One region of the Yokenella regensburgei genome, then DNA from elsewhere that is predicted to be linked to it. Evidence: riboswitches for the same ligand, from Rfam matches in the RefSeq annotation. Region 1 holds a riboswitch; the other holds the start of a gene.

Region 1 (5,915 bases):
GCCTCGCAGCCGAGCGCCCGCAGCGCCCGACCCTGCTCCAGCATTTCCCGCTCGTTTTGGGCATGAGGCGCATCCAGCAACGCCGCGGCCTCCGGCAGGTTCGGGGTGATAAGAGACACCTGCGGCAACAGATGCTGGCGCAGGCTCTCTACCGCCGACGGCGACAGCAGCGGATCGCCACTTTTCGCCAGCATCACGGTATCCAGCACCACATTCTGAATGGCATAACGCTGCAGGCGCTCCGCGACGGCTTCAACAATATCCGTCTCTGCCAGCATACCGATTTTGGTGGTATCGATGCGCACGTCGCTGAACACGGAATCAAGCTGGGCGGCAACAAAATCGGGTTCGATACGATACACCGACTGTACGCCGCGCGTGTTTTGTGCCACCAGCGCGGTAATCACCGAGCAGCCGTAAGCGCCCAGCGCTGAAAAGGTTTTTAAATCCGCCTGAATCCCCGCTCCGCCGCTTGGGTCGGTGCCAGCAATGGTAAGTGCGTTAATCCGCTTCATGCCCGCACCTCCAGGGTATACAGCGCATCAAGGAACGCCGGCACAAAGCTGCCTGGCCCCTGCCCCTGTCGGGTTGCACGCTCCCCGGCGCGTTTCATTATCATGCAGGCAGCGGCAACGTTTTCCAGATGATTGCCCGGCAGCGCCGTACAAGCCGCCACGACCGCCGACAGCGCACAGCCGGTACCAACGACCCGGGTCATGAGCAACGATCCACCGGCAACCGCCAGCGTGCGCTGACCGTCGGTAACGAAATCGACCTCTCCCGTAACCACGACGATCGCACCGGTCTCTGCGGCCAGCCGTTGCGCCGCCGGTAGCGCCGCCTGCGCCTGTTCGGTGGAGTCCACACCGCGACCGCCACGGCTTTCCTGCGCCAGAGCGAGTATTTCAGAAGCATTCCCGCGAATAACCGTCGGGTGGAGCGTCAGCAACTGCTGGCAGAAGCGGGTGCGCAGCGTTAAGCCGCCTACCGCCACCGGATCCAGCGTCCAGGGTTTTTCGGCGGCCACCGCACTATCTACCGCGGCACGCATGGCACGCGCACGTTTTTCGGTGAGCGTACCGACGTTAATCAACAGCGCATCAGCAACTGCCGCGAATTCGGTAGCTTCAGAAGGGTCAATAACCATCGCCGGAGAAGCCCCCAGCGCCAGCAGCACGTTGGCGGTAAAAGTTTGCACCACGTCATTGGTCATGCAGTGCACCAGCGGAGAGCGGGATTTCAGGTGGTCGATAGTGTGGGCGAGTTGCCCTGGGGAAAGCAGGTCAGGTTGCATAAGCACTCCCGCCAGGCCGTTAAGAAGCGATGACCTGGCAGGCCACTGACTTCCCTACGCTGGCATTATCCAGATCAGGTGGTACGGGTATTTCTCAGCCTTCACAAGGAAGGGCACCCCGAGTCATTTAGTGCAAAATCAAATAGTTATATTTGATTCATTGCGGTAAATAGTGTAGCCGTGTCCAGGGAACCTACGCAAGGAGTTTCCTGGGTTTATCAGCATAAATGATAAAAAAACCACGTTAAATCCCGATTAATTGATAAAAACAAGAATCTCATGCATTTATTTAAATAACCTATAGATAAAACCATTAATTAGATAATTACACCTTTAATTATGGCCACTTACTAGTTAATAAAATCACATATAACACTTTATTTACGCGATTTAATAAATAATTAATACCCTCCGTTATCATCGCTAATAATTTTAGCTAATAATGCTTAATGTGACTTAGATCAATATTTTTACCCTCACCTTCCGGGATAGTTGCTTCGAGTTACGAAAAAAGCAATTAAACGAAAATTGCGCAGACTCAATAATAAAATTAATTAGAATTAACAATAAGTTAAATCTTTCACTACCAGGATAGCGAATCCACTTTTAGTTAATGATGAGAGCTTGTAAATGAATAGTATTAAAACTGTTGTAGGTGTTGTTGCGTCTGGAGTCCTGTTCGCCGGGTTTATAGGCAATACTTATGCTGCTACCATTTCTACAGACGATGTAGTAGATAGTTTAGGCTGGACTCAAACAGAAATTAATCAACAGGCTGCCGATCGTGATGATAATCTCTATCAGACATCTGCAAATAACCACTCTTCGATTATTAACTTGCAACAAGAAAACCTGTTGCGAGATGATCGTATTACAACCACTGAAAAGAAATCAGCTGAAGCTTTGCTGGGCGTAGCTAAAAATGGGACTGATATTATTAACCTGCAAAATGAAACGAACCTGCAGGGGCAAGTGCTGACGAACCACGATCAGCGTATTACCGATCTTGAGAATGCGCCAAAACCAACGAATGGTAAGGATGGCATAAATGGTATCGACGGGATTAATGGTAAGGATGGTGCTCAGGGCATAACCGGTGCTAACGGTTCTGATGGCAAAGACGGAATTAACGGTAAAGACGGCGTTACCACCACCGTTACCCAGCTAGACGCCGTGACACAGGCTAAAGTTGCGAAGAATAGCCAGGCCATTACCACCACCTCAGGTCAGGCGGCAAGCGTGGCTCAGGATCTGAAAGACGCGAAGTCCTTCTTTAGCCAGCAGCAGGCCAGCAATAACGCGCAGTTTAAATCCCTGCACGACGAGGTCGACAGTAATAAGAAAGAGGCCCGTAGCGGTGCAGCAAGCGCGGTGGCTATAGCTTCTATGCCTCAGGTTGAAGCGGGTCAAACCGTTATGTTCTCCGCGGGTGTTGGCTCGTTTAAAGATGAACAAGCGATGAGCGTAGGTGCATCCTTCCATGCCGGAGTGGCGACGGTTAAAGCCGGTATAAGCGATTCAACCAATAATGATTTTGCAATGGGCGCAGGGGTTGGCATTGGTTTTTAAAAACCATGACTAAATACATTTTTCTTTCCGCCGTGCTTTATATTTCTGTTTTCCTGTTGGGTTTCTGGAGTGCACTCCTTTATTTAACCCATACCTGGTTTTGTCCTTAATAAGGTGTCTGGTAATGAAAAAGCTAATAACGCTGGCCGTCGTCGCGTCTTTAACCGCCAGTTGTGCGCTGGCACAGTCTCAGCAAAACACTCCGCAGGAGACCCACTCAGCTGCGGCACCGGGTGTATCCGACCGCCTTCATGCGATTAAGCTTAAAGGGCAGGACGGCATTAATCAGTTTTTCGTGGTTTCAATTGGAAATGGTTATACCAAAGCCATGATTGCCGATAAGCCAGCTAAAATTAAACGGGTGAATAGTAATTTCTATGAAATCACCAATGCAAAATACGTTATTTCTGTTGCCCTGGATGAGAACGGATTGATGTCGGCGTCCTGGAACCGGCATAAAGGCCGGGATAACGGTATGCTGAGTTTGATTAACGAATAACTGTCACACGGCCCCGCAACGCGGGGCTTTTTTTGCAAGCGTTGATCTCGCTGGCAAACTGGCGCAAACTAAGGGTTAAGGTGATGGCGTTCCACCTTCCCCAACCGCCCACAATGATGGGCTGATGACGCCTGGTATATCTTCTTAACATGGAGGTATGTCAGGCTGTCCGCTGTTCGCCGCCTGTGCATACCTCGCTTAACGCCGAGGTTTTTTTATGCCCGTTTATCACCATGCCCTGGTGCTGATTAATAACAGTATCGATGGGATCCCGCTGTTGCAGCATGCCGCCGCGCTGGCGCAGGAAAGCAACATGGAAGTCACCGTAGCCCATATCAGCACCGACTATCGCGCCATGAACTACATCTCCGACAGTCTGATGGATGACGTGGTTTCCGATGAAATTATCCAGGCCAAAGCCCTGTTGAGCGAACTGGCGAGCTCGGTGAGCTATCCGGTGCATACCCTGTCACTGGTGACCGTCCGTCGCTTTGACGATGTCGAGACCTGCGTCCGGGAACGCCGGGTTGACCTGGTGATTGCCGGGCATCATAACCGTCTGCTCGGCGTACTCGCTTCACGCTCCATGGATTACATCAACCACCTGACGGTGGACGTGCTTATCAAACATCTGCCAGCCGGGGAGTAACGATGTACCGTTCTTTATTCGCCGTGATTATTGGCGGCTCTGCCGGATGCGTGATCCGCTGGTGGCTCTCTGCAAGGCTCAACAGCCTGTTCCCCAACCTGCCGCCGGGTACGCTGCTGGTGAATCTGGTGGGCGGTTTTATCATTGGCGCTGCGCTGGCGTTTTTTCTGCGCCAGCCGCAGCTTGATCCGGCGTGGAAGCTACTTATCACCACCGGCCTGTGCGGCGGAATGACCACCTTCTCTACCTTCTCGGCGGAAATTATTACCCTGCTGCAAAACGAGAACTATCTGTGGGCCATAACCTCAGTCTGTGCCCACGTATTTGGCTCACTGGCCATGACCGCTGCCGGGTTCTTTGTCATGACGCTGCTTTAGCGAAGCGTCGTCAGCAGCAGCTGGAAGCACTGCTCAATCAGCGGCGGCAGCGGCTGTGGGCCACGCATCAGCGCAACGGTACGCGTCAGAGCGGGCTGCTGAAGCTGCACCACCTTCAGCGTCGGATCGCACAGATAGGTGGTGTAAAGCGCCGGCAAAATCGCGATGGCCAGACGGGAGCGTACCAGCCCGTACAGCGTTTCGATGTAGTCAACCTGGTAGCTGGCGCGCAGGGTCAGGCGCTGGCTCTCCGCAAGCGCGGCTACCAGCCGTTGGATATTCCCTTTTGAGAACACCGCGATGTCGCGGCTGCTGAGCTGCTTCCAGGTGAGATGCGCCGACGTAGCAAGCGCATCGTCGACGTGCAGTACGGCAACAAAGGGGTCCTCCTGCAGCGGGAAACTTTGCAGCTCTGGCGGTACGGCGTTATCCAGCGCGCCAATACCGAAATCAATCTGCCCGTTCCGCAGGCTGGTCATCAGCTCATCGTTCGTTTTATCGTGAAACTCAACGCTCAGGCGCGGAAACGCCTGGGCAATCTGCTGCGGCAACTCCGGGAACAGCAGTGACCCCACAGAGGGAATGAGCCCAATGCGCACCGTACCATCACCGCCAGCCTCGACAATCTGCTGCATATCGCTGAAGGCCAGCTGAGCCACGCTCAGAATGCGCTCGGCGTGCGGCAAAATCGCCTGCCCCAGCTCGGTTAACGACACCGCCGCCGCGGTGCGGTTAACCAGCTTTCCCCCCAGCACCGCCTCCACCTGACGCAGCGCACTGCTGAGCGCCGGCTGGCTGATGGCGAGCCGGTTGGCGGTATCGGTAAAATGACGCAGTTTCGCAAGGGTGACAAAGTACTGTAACTGCTTGAGTGAGAGCGCGGGCAGGCGCTGCCAGGGTTCATTCATTGTGCTGTTCCGGTGCGAATTTTTTGCAGAATAACGTTTTCTTATCGGCCGATAAATTTATTCAGCTGGGCAAACGTTTGCCAGCCTCCTAGAGTAACCGCATTATTTCTCTGCCGGAAGCTGTTATGCACGCTACTGCCGAAACCCGCCGCCGCGCCGTCCAGGCCGCCCGGGGCGATACCGCCTTTGACCTGTTACTGACCGACACCCACATTGTCGATATGGTCACCGGAGAAATCCGCCGCGCCGATGTCGGTATTGTCGGTGAGATGATAGCCAGCGTGCACCCGGCAGGCAGCCGTACCGATGCCGCGGAAATCCACGCCCTCGATGGCGCATTTCTGTCCCCTGGCCTGATGGATACCCACGTGCATCTCGAAAGTTCGCACCTGCCCCCGGCACGCTACGCCGACATTGTGGTGGCGCAGGGAACCACCGCCGTTTTCTGGGATCCGCATGAGCTGGCCAACGTGCTCGGCGTGGCCGGTGTGCGCTACGCCGTGGAGGCAAGCCGTAATCTGCCGCTGCAAGTGATGGTCGCCGCACCGTCGAGCGTGCCGTCGACCCCCGGGCTTGAGATGTCCGGTGCCGATTTCGCAGGTAAAGAGATGGATACCAT
Region 2 (5,915 bases), 410 kb from region 1:
CTGGTATCAGCGGCTCTCCGGCAAATGGCGTGAACGCCAGAGCGCCAGGAAGTCGTAGGCAAAACCTCCCCACCGGCTGTGGGGAGGCCTTCCCGGGGCTAGCGCATGTTAAACGCTGATTTACCCGCGAATACGGCGGCTTCACCAAGTTCATCTTCGATACGCATCAGCTGATTGTACTTTTCAATCCTCTCGCCCCGGCTCGGCGCTCCGGTTTTGAGGTGACCGGCGCGTAAACCCACCGTCATATCAGCGATAAAGCTGTCTACCGTTTCGCCGCTGCGATGCGAGATAAACGCCCCCCAGCCATTGTCGTGGCAGAGCTGTACCGCTGCAATCGTCTCGCTCAGCGTCCCTATCTGGTTAAGTTTAATCAGCGCTGCGTTGGCGAGATGCTCATCAATCCCTCGCTGAATGTACTTCACGTTGGTCACAAACAGATCATCACCAACCAGCTCCACCTTTTTGCCCAGAACGTCGCTGAGAATTTTCCAGCCCGCCCAGTCATCCTCCGCGAGACCGTCTTCAATCAGCACTACCGGGAATTCATTAACCAGTTGCTCATAATAGCGGGTCATCTCTTCGGCGCTAAGCTGAACGCTTTCGCTGTGCAGGTGGTATTTTCCGTTGGAGTAAAATTCACTGGAGGCCGGATCAATGCAGATAACAATATCCTCCCCCGGGGTGTATCCCGCACGTTGAATCGCCTCAACAATCAGCTCCAGTGGCTGACGGTTCGAGCTCACCTTTGGTGCAAAGCCACCTTCATCACCGACGCCGGTAGATAAGTCTTTCGCCAGCAACACCTGACGTAAAGCCTGATAAACCTCACTTCCCCAGCGGATCGCCTCACGAACGGAGGACGCTCCCCACGGGGCAATCATATACTCCTGGAAGTCAGCACCCTGCCAGCGGGCATGAACGCCACCGTTGATAATATTCATGCAAGGCACCGGCAGAAGATTTGCCCCCACCCCGCCCAGGTAACGATAAAGCGGCAGGTCAGAAAGCTGCGCCGCCAGCCGCGCCACCGCAAGAGAGACGCCAAGGATGGCATTAGCGCCAAGACGCCCTTTGTTTTCCGTCCCATCAAGGGCAATCAGACAATTATCGATAGCCTTCTGCTGGCGAACATCGATACCACACAGGGCCGTGTTGATCCCGGTATTGATATTCTCAATCGCCTTCAGCACGCCTTTGCCCCCGAAGCGCTGCGTATCACCATCGCGAAGTTCAACAGCCTCGCGCGAACCGGTGCTGGCCCCGGAAGGAACCGATGCTCTGGCTGTCATGCCCCCCTGAACCGAGACTTCCACCTCAACGGTCGGGTTTCCTCGTGAATCGAGAATCTCTCTTGCGAATACGCGGTTAATTTCATAGCTCATGGAAGTACCCTTCTTTAGTTAACGGGAAAATGTGGAGACAGGAATAGATGCGGCGTGTTGCCTCACCCCGGTTGCACGGCTAAGCAGTCGGTCAGCCACGGCAGAATGTCCTTCTTGCGACTGGTCATTCCCAGCAGTGAGATCTTGCTGGTTTCAATAAAATGGTTTTCAGAGAAATAGAGCGTGGAGTTACGGTGGGTAATATCAGTCAACATCAGCACCACCATATCAAGGCCAGTGGCTTGCCGGGTCTGTTCGGCCTCCTGCAGCAACGCTGGCAAACAGGGGGCAACATCAGCCATATCGCGCAGTTCGAGTTGTGACAACAGGAGGGAGACGCCGTGGATCCGGTACTGCTTGGCATCGCGGTGTAGCAGTTGCGCAGCTGATTGCCCCTGCAGCGACGTTTTCGCCCGCAGAAGGCCGCTGACGAAAGTGTCGTAATCCTGACCAATACTGTCGCGCAGCGTAGCAACGGCCTGTCTGTCCTGAGGCGTGGTGGTGGGGCTGGTGAGTACTACCGTATCACTAAGAATAGCCCCCAGCAGCAGCGTGGCTTGTGCGGTGCTGAGCACCACCCGGCTGTCTGCCATCAGCAGAGACAGGACAATCGTGGCGCAGCATCCTACCGCGCGGATCCAGCAGTCTGGTGGATTTTTGGTGATTAAGGTGCCGATACGGTGGTGATCAATGATGCCCACCACGTCGCTCTGGGCGAGCGTGGAAGGCCCCTGCTCGACGTCGGTGAAATCCACCAGCCAGACTTTTTTATCTGTCAGCGGTTCTGTCAACAGAGCGGGCTGTGGCGCCCCTGCGGCGTTGAGGATATAGCGGGTTTCCGGCGTTAAATCCCCCAGGCGATAAGGACGTGCCGCTCTTCCGGTGGCATTAAGCCAGTCTGCGACCACAAGGGCGCTACAGATGCTGTCGCTGTCCGGGTTGAGGTGCCCAAAAACACGAATGACGTCGTCGCTTTCACCGGAAAGCGCTGAAGAAATAGCGGAAAAAGTAGTTTGATTTTTCATAACGATACCTGACATACATGCCCTGAAGGCAAAATAAACGTTGTATATCAGGCGTCATCATCCGGCTGAATGCCGGCGGTTGGGAAAGGTGGAACACCATCACCTTGTAGAGTAAGCCTAAAGGAACCACGGCGAGAAATCAACACCCGCTTTTCCCGCGCCTGGCAATAAAAAATCCACGCCGTTGCGTGGATTTTTCGTTTTCAGCGCCCGGAATTATGCCCCGACGGGCACATCGTGGGCGGTATTTTGCAGCACCGGTCCGGTGTATTTTTCGATCTGCAGCTGGCTCATCTGCCCGCAGTTTCCCTGCGCCAGGCTCGAGGAGCCAACGTCAAAGGTCAGGCAGTTAACGTTGCCGTTCTTACACAGCGAGCCGGGCTGTGACGGTTCGGCCGGGTCGAACCATGCCCCCTCGCTGATGCGCACGACCCCTTCACGCACGTGGTCGGTGACGACCGCACCCACGAGGATCTGCCCGCGCTCGTTAAACGCCCGCACCAGGTCACCGTTATTAATACCGCGCGCGCTGGCATCTTTCGGATGCACCCAGATGGCCTCTCTGTCCGCCACGGCATACTTCTTACGCAGCGGCGTGTTATCAAGCTGCGAGTGCAGACGGTTGATCGGGTGTCCGGTGTTGAGCGACAGCGGATACTTCTCCGCCTCCGGCCCGCGATACCACTCGTGCGGTGGCATCCAGGTGGGGATCGCCTTACAGTCGTCGTATTGCATTTTGGCAATCGCGTCCGAGTAGATCTCTATTTTACCCGACGGCGTCCCCAGCGGATTAAGCAGCGGGTTTTCACGAAAATCAGCGAAGCGTACCCACTGTTTATTCTCTTCCGGGATCGGGAAACGAATATAGTTATTCGATGCCCAGAACATGTCGAACGGCGGCAGCGCCACCCGGGCGTTACGCGCCTGAGTTTTCATCTCGTCGTACATGCCCTTCAGCCACAGCATCTCATCCTTGCCCTCGGTGAATGCATCGTGAACGCCGAGGATCTCCGAAATACCGGCAAAAACGTCGAAGTCGTTTTTCGCTTCATGCTGCGGCGGCACGCACTGATGCAGCGGGAAAACATACAGCTGCGAATAGTCGCCGCCCATGTCCATGTCGTTGCGCTCATAGGTGGTGGTCACCGGCAGCACAATATCGGCATGCTTCGCCGTCGCCGTCCAATAGGGTTCGTTGACCACCACCGTTTCCGGGCTTTGCCAGGCTTTCACCAGGTTGTTGGTGTCCTGATGCTGGTGGAAGGTGTTGCCCCCCGCCACGTAGACCATTTTGATGTCCGGGTAGGTGACTTTAGTACCGTTGTAGTCGATGGTTTTTCCTGGATTTGCCAGCACATCGGCGATACGCGCCACCGGGAACGGAGCGATCGTTTTGGCTGCGGGCGACGTCGGGCTGCCTGCCGAAATCCCGGCAAGGATACCACCGCGCGCCGTTGGGCTGCCGCCGGACGAGTAGTGATAGCTGAAGCCGAAGCCACCACCGGGTAAACCAATCTGCCCGAGCATCGAGGCCAGGGTAACCATCATCCAGTGCGCCTGCTCGCCGTGGTGCTGGCGCTGAATACCCCAGCCACCCATGATCATGGTGCGGTTTTTCGCCATATCCCGCGCCAGCTGCTGGATAACCGCTGCATCCACGCCGCTGATATCCGCCGCCCAGGCCGCGTCTTTCACCACGCCATCATCCTTGCCGGTCAGATATTCCGCAAACTTATCAAAGCCGACGGTGTAGGTTTTCAGGAAATCGGTGTTGTGCAGCTTCTCGGTCAACAGCGTATGGGCGATCCCCGCCATCAGCGCACAGTCGGTATAGCTGTGCGGACTGATCCACTCGGCGCCCAGCTCGCGGGCGCTGTCGCTATGCACAGGATCGATACAGACCATCCGCGTGCCTTTTTTCTTCAGCGCCTCAAAGCCGGTCTGGCTGACGTGATCGGGCAGGTTCCAGCTGTTTTTCAACGTGATCATCGGGTTGCAGCCAATCATCACCACCAGTTGGGTGTTTTCGATAACGTTCGGCCACGCGGTCTGCTGCTCATACACTTCAACCGAACCGACCACGTGCGGCATAATCACCTGCGCGGCCCCGGTTGAGTAGTCGCCGGAGTAGCCAACAAAGCCGCCCGCAAGGTTCATCATGCGCTGGAGCAACGTGCGCGGGTTGTGGAACATCCCGACGCTCTTCCAGCCGTAAGAACCGGCATAAATCGACGACGGGCCGTGCTCTTTTTGCAGACGGCTGATTTCCGCCGCCACCAGGTGCATGGCCTTGTCCCAGCTCACCCGCACCCATTCATCGCGCCCGCGTAGCTCCGGTTTACTGTCCTTCGCCCCACCCTCCAGCCAGCTTTTACGCACCATCGGGTATTTGATACGGTTGGGCGCATGAACCTGATGCGGCGCCATCGTTATCAGTTCGTTCGGATACGGATCGTCTTTTATCGGCCGCACATCCACCATTTTGCCCTCGCGGACGATGGCCTCGAACGCCCCCCAGTGGGCGCCGGTGAGGATCCCGCTTTCCGCCTGGCGCAGAGCCACAAACTGTGGCAATGCCTGACTGATGGCTTCCGCCAGCGCCGAACGCGGCCACAGCCCAGCCAGTACAGGTGCCGCCAGTAACGCCCCGGCCCCCGCCAGAAAACGGCGGCGGGTGACATTCAGAGCGGATTGCTCATTGACAGCAGCCATGCGGGTTTCGTTATTCTTCTTCATCATGGCTCTCCTTATTGTTGGGTCTGTCCGGCAGCGGCAGGCATGTCGCTGGCATGTTTTTGTACGTATTGCGTCAGCAGGCGCACCTGTTCCTGGGTCAGTGAAGTACGGCCCGACATCCCTTTCACCACCCCGATCCACTGGTTGGCGTTAAAGCGGTTGAGCTCGGTCAGACCGTGGCAGCCGGTACAGTTGTTGGCCATCAGATCGGAAGCGTAACTCCAGATTTTTTGCTGATCGCCAATCAGGTTTTTCGCCGGTAGCCAGACCTGGAGACTCACCTCGTGCCAGACCTGTTTGGTCTCGTCGTCGGTGACGGTGCTGTTAACCTTCAGATTTTTACGTGCCTCTTCGCCAAGCAAGGCGCTCATAATGCGTTTGCCGCGCGCGGCATAGAAGGCTTCGGTCACACCATCCTGCTGCCAGCCCTGCACGTCGGCCTGCACCATGTCGCCTTCGCGTTTAACTACTTTGACTTCCGTTGAGGCCATCAGGTTGCCGTCGTTATGATCGCCGGCCTTGTCGGAGAGCCAGAACGGCTGGGTCTGAATGGTGTAGAGAGTGGTGGCAGATGCCGGGGTCTTCGCCGCAGCATTTGCCAGTTCACTGGCACCGGCCGCCGCCAGGCCGCTCATGTTTGGCAGGATGTGGGCGACGCCTTTGTGGCAGTCAATACAGGTTTGCCCCTCTTTGATAGCCACCGGGTGCTGCTTACGGGCTTCCGGGGTTTGCGCCAGAATATCCATCGCGTTGTAGTTATGGCAGGAGC

Evidence for each region. A riboswitch is a leader RNA that binds a small molecule or an ion and turns the genes downstream of it on or off. The one in region 1 is predicted to bind fluoride.
Region 2: another riboswitch for fluoride. It lies ahead of C7387_RS04260 (DHHA2 domain-containing protein); the one in region 1 lies ahead of C7387_RS02145 (universal stress protein).

What each region holds. Positions count from the first base shown of each region.
Region 1 is NZ_RBIZ01000003.1:439,249-445,163, reverse strand. It holds gene thiD (bifunctional hydroxymethylpyrimidine kinase/phosphomethylpyrimidine kinase) at 1-515, opposite strand, end outside; gene thiM (hydroxyethylthiazole kinase) at 512-1,294, opposite strand; TPP riboswitch at 1,329-1,425, opposite strand; gene C7387_RS02155 (YadA C-terminal domain-containing protein) at 1,925-2,863, shown strand; gene C7387_RS02150 (hypothetical protein) at 2,988-3,362, shown strand; fluoride riboswitch at 3,433-3,503, shown strand; gene C7387_RS02145 (universal stress protein) at 3,580-4,011, shown strand; gene crcB (fluoride efflux transporter CrcB) at 4,014-4,388, shown strand; gene C7387_RS02135 (LysR family transcriptional regulator) at 4,385-5,296, opposite strand; gene C7387_RS02130 (adenine deaminase) at 5,422-5,915, shown strand, end outside.
Region 2 is NZ_RBIZ01000003.1:848,900-854,814, reverse strand. It holds gene C7387_RS04270 (MFS transporter) at 1-58, shown strand, start outside; gene eno (phosphopyruvate hydratase) at 99-1,385, opposite strand; gene C7387_RS04260 (DHHA2 domain-containing protein) at 1,448-2,410, opposite strand; fluoride riboswitch at 2,452-2,523, opposite strand; gene torA (trimethylamine-N-oxide reductase TorA) at 2,627-5,149, opposite strand; gene C7387_RS04250 (NapC/NirT family cytochrome c) at 5,158-5,915, opposite strand, start outside.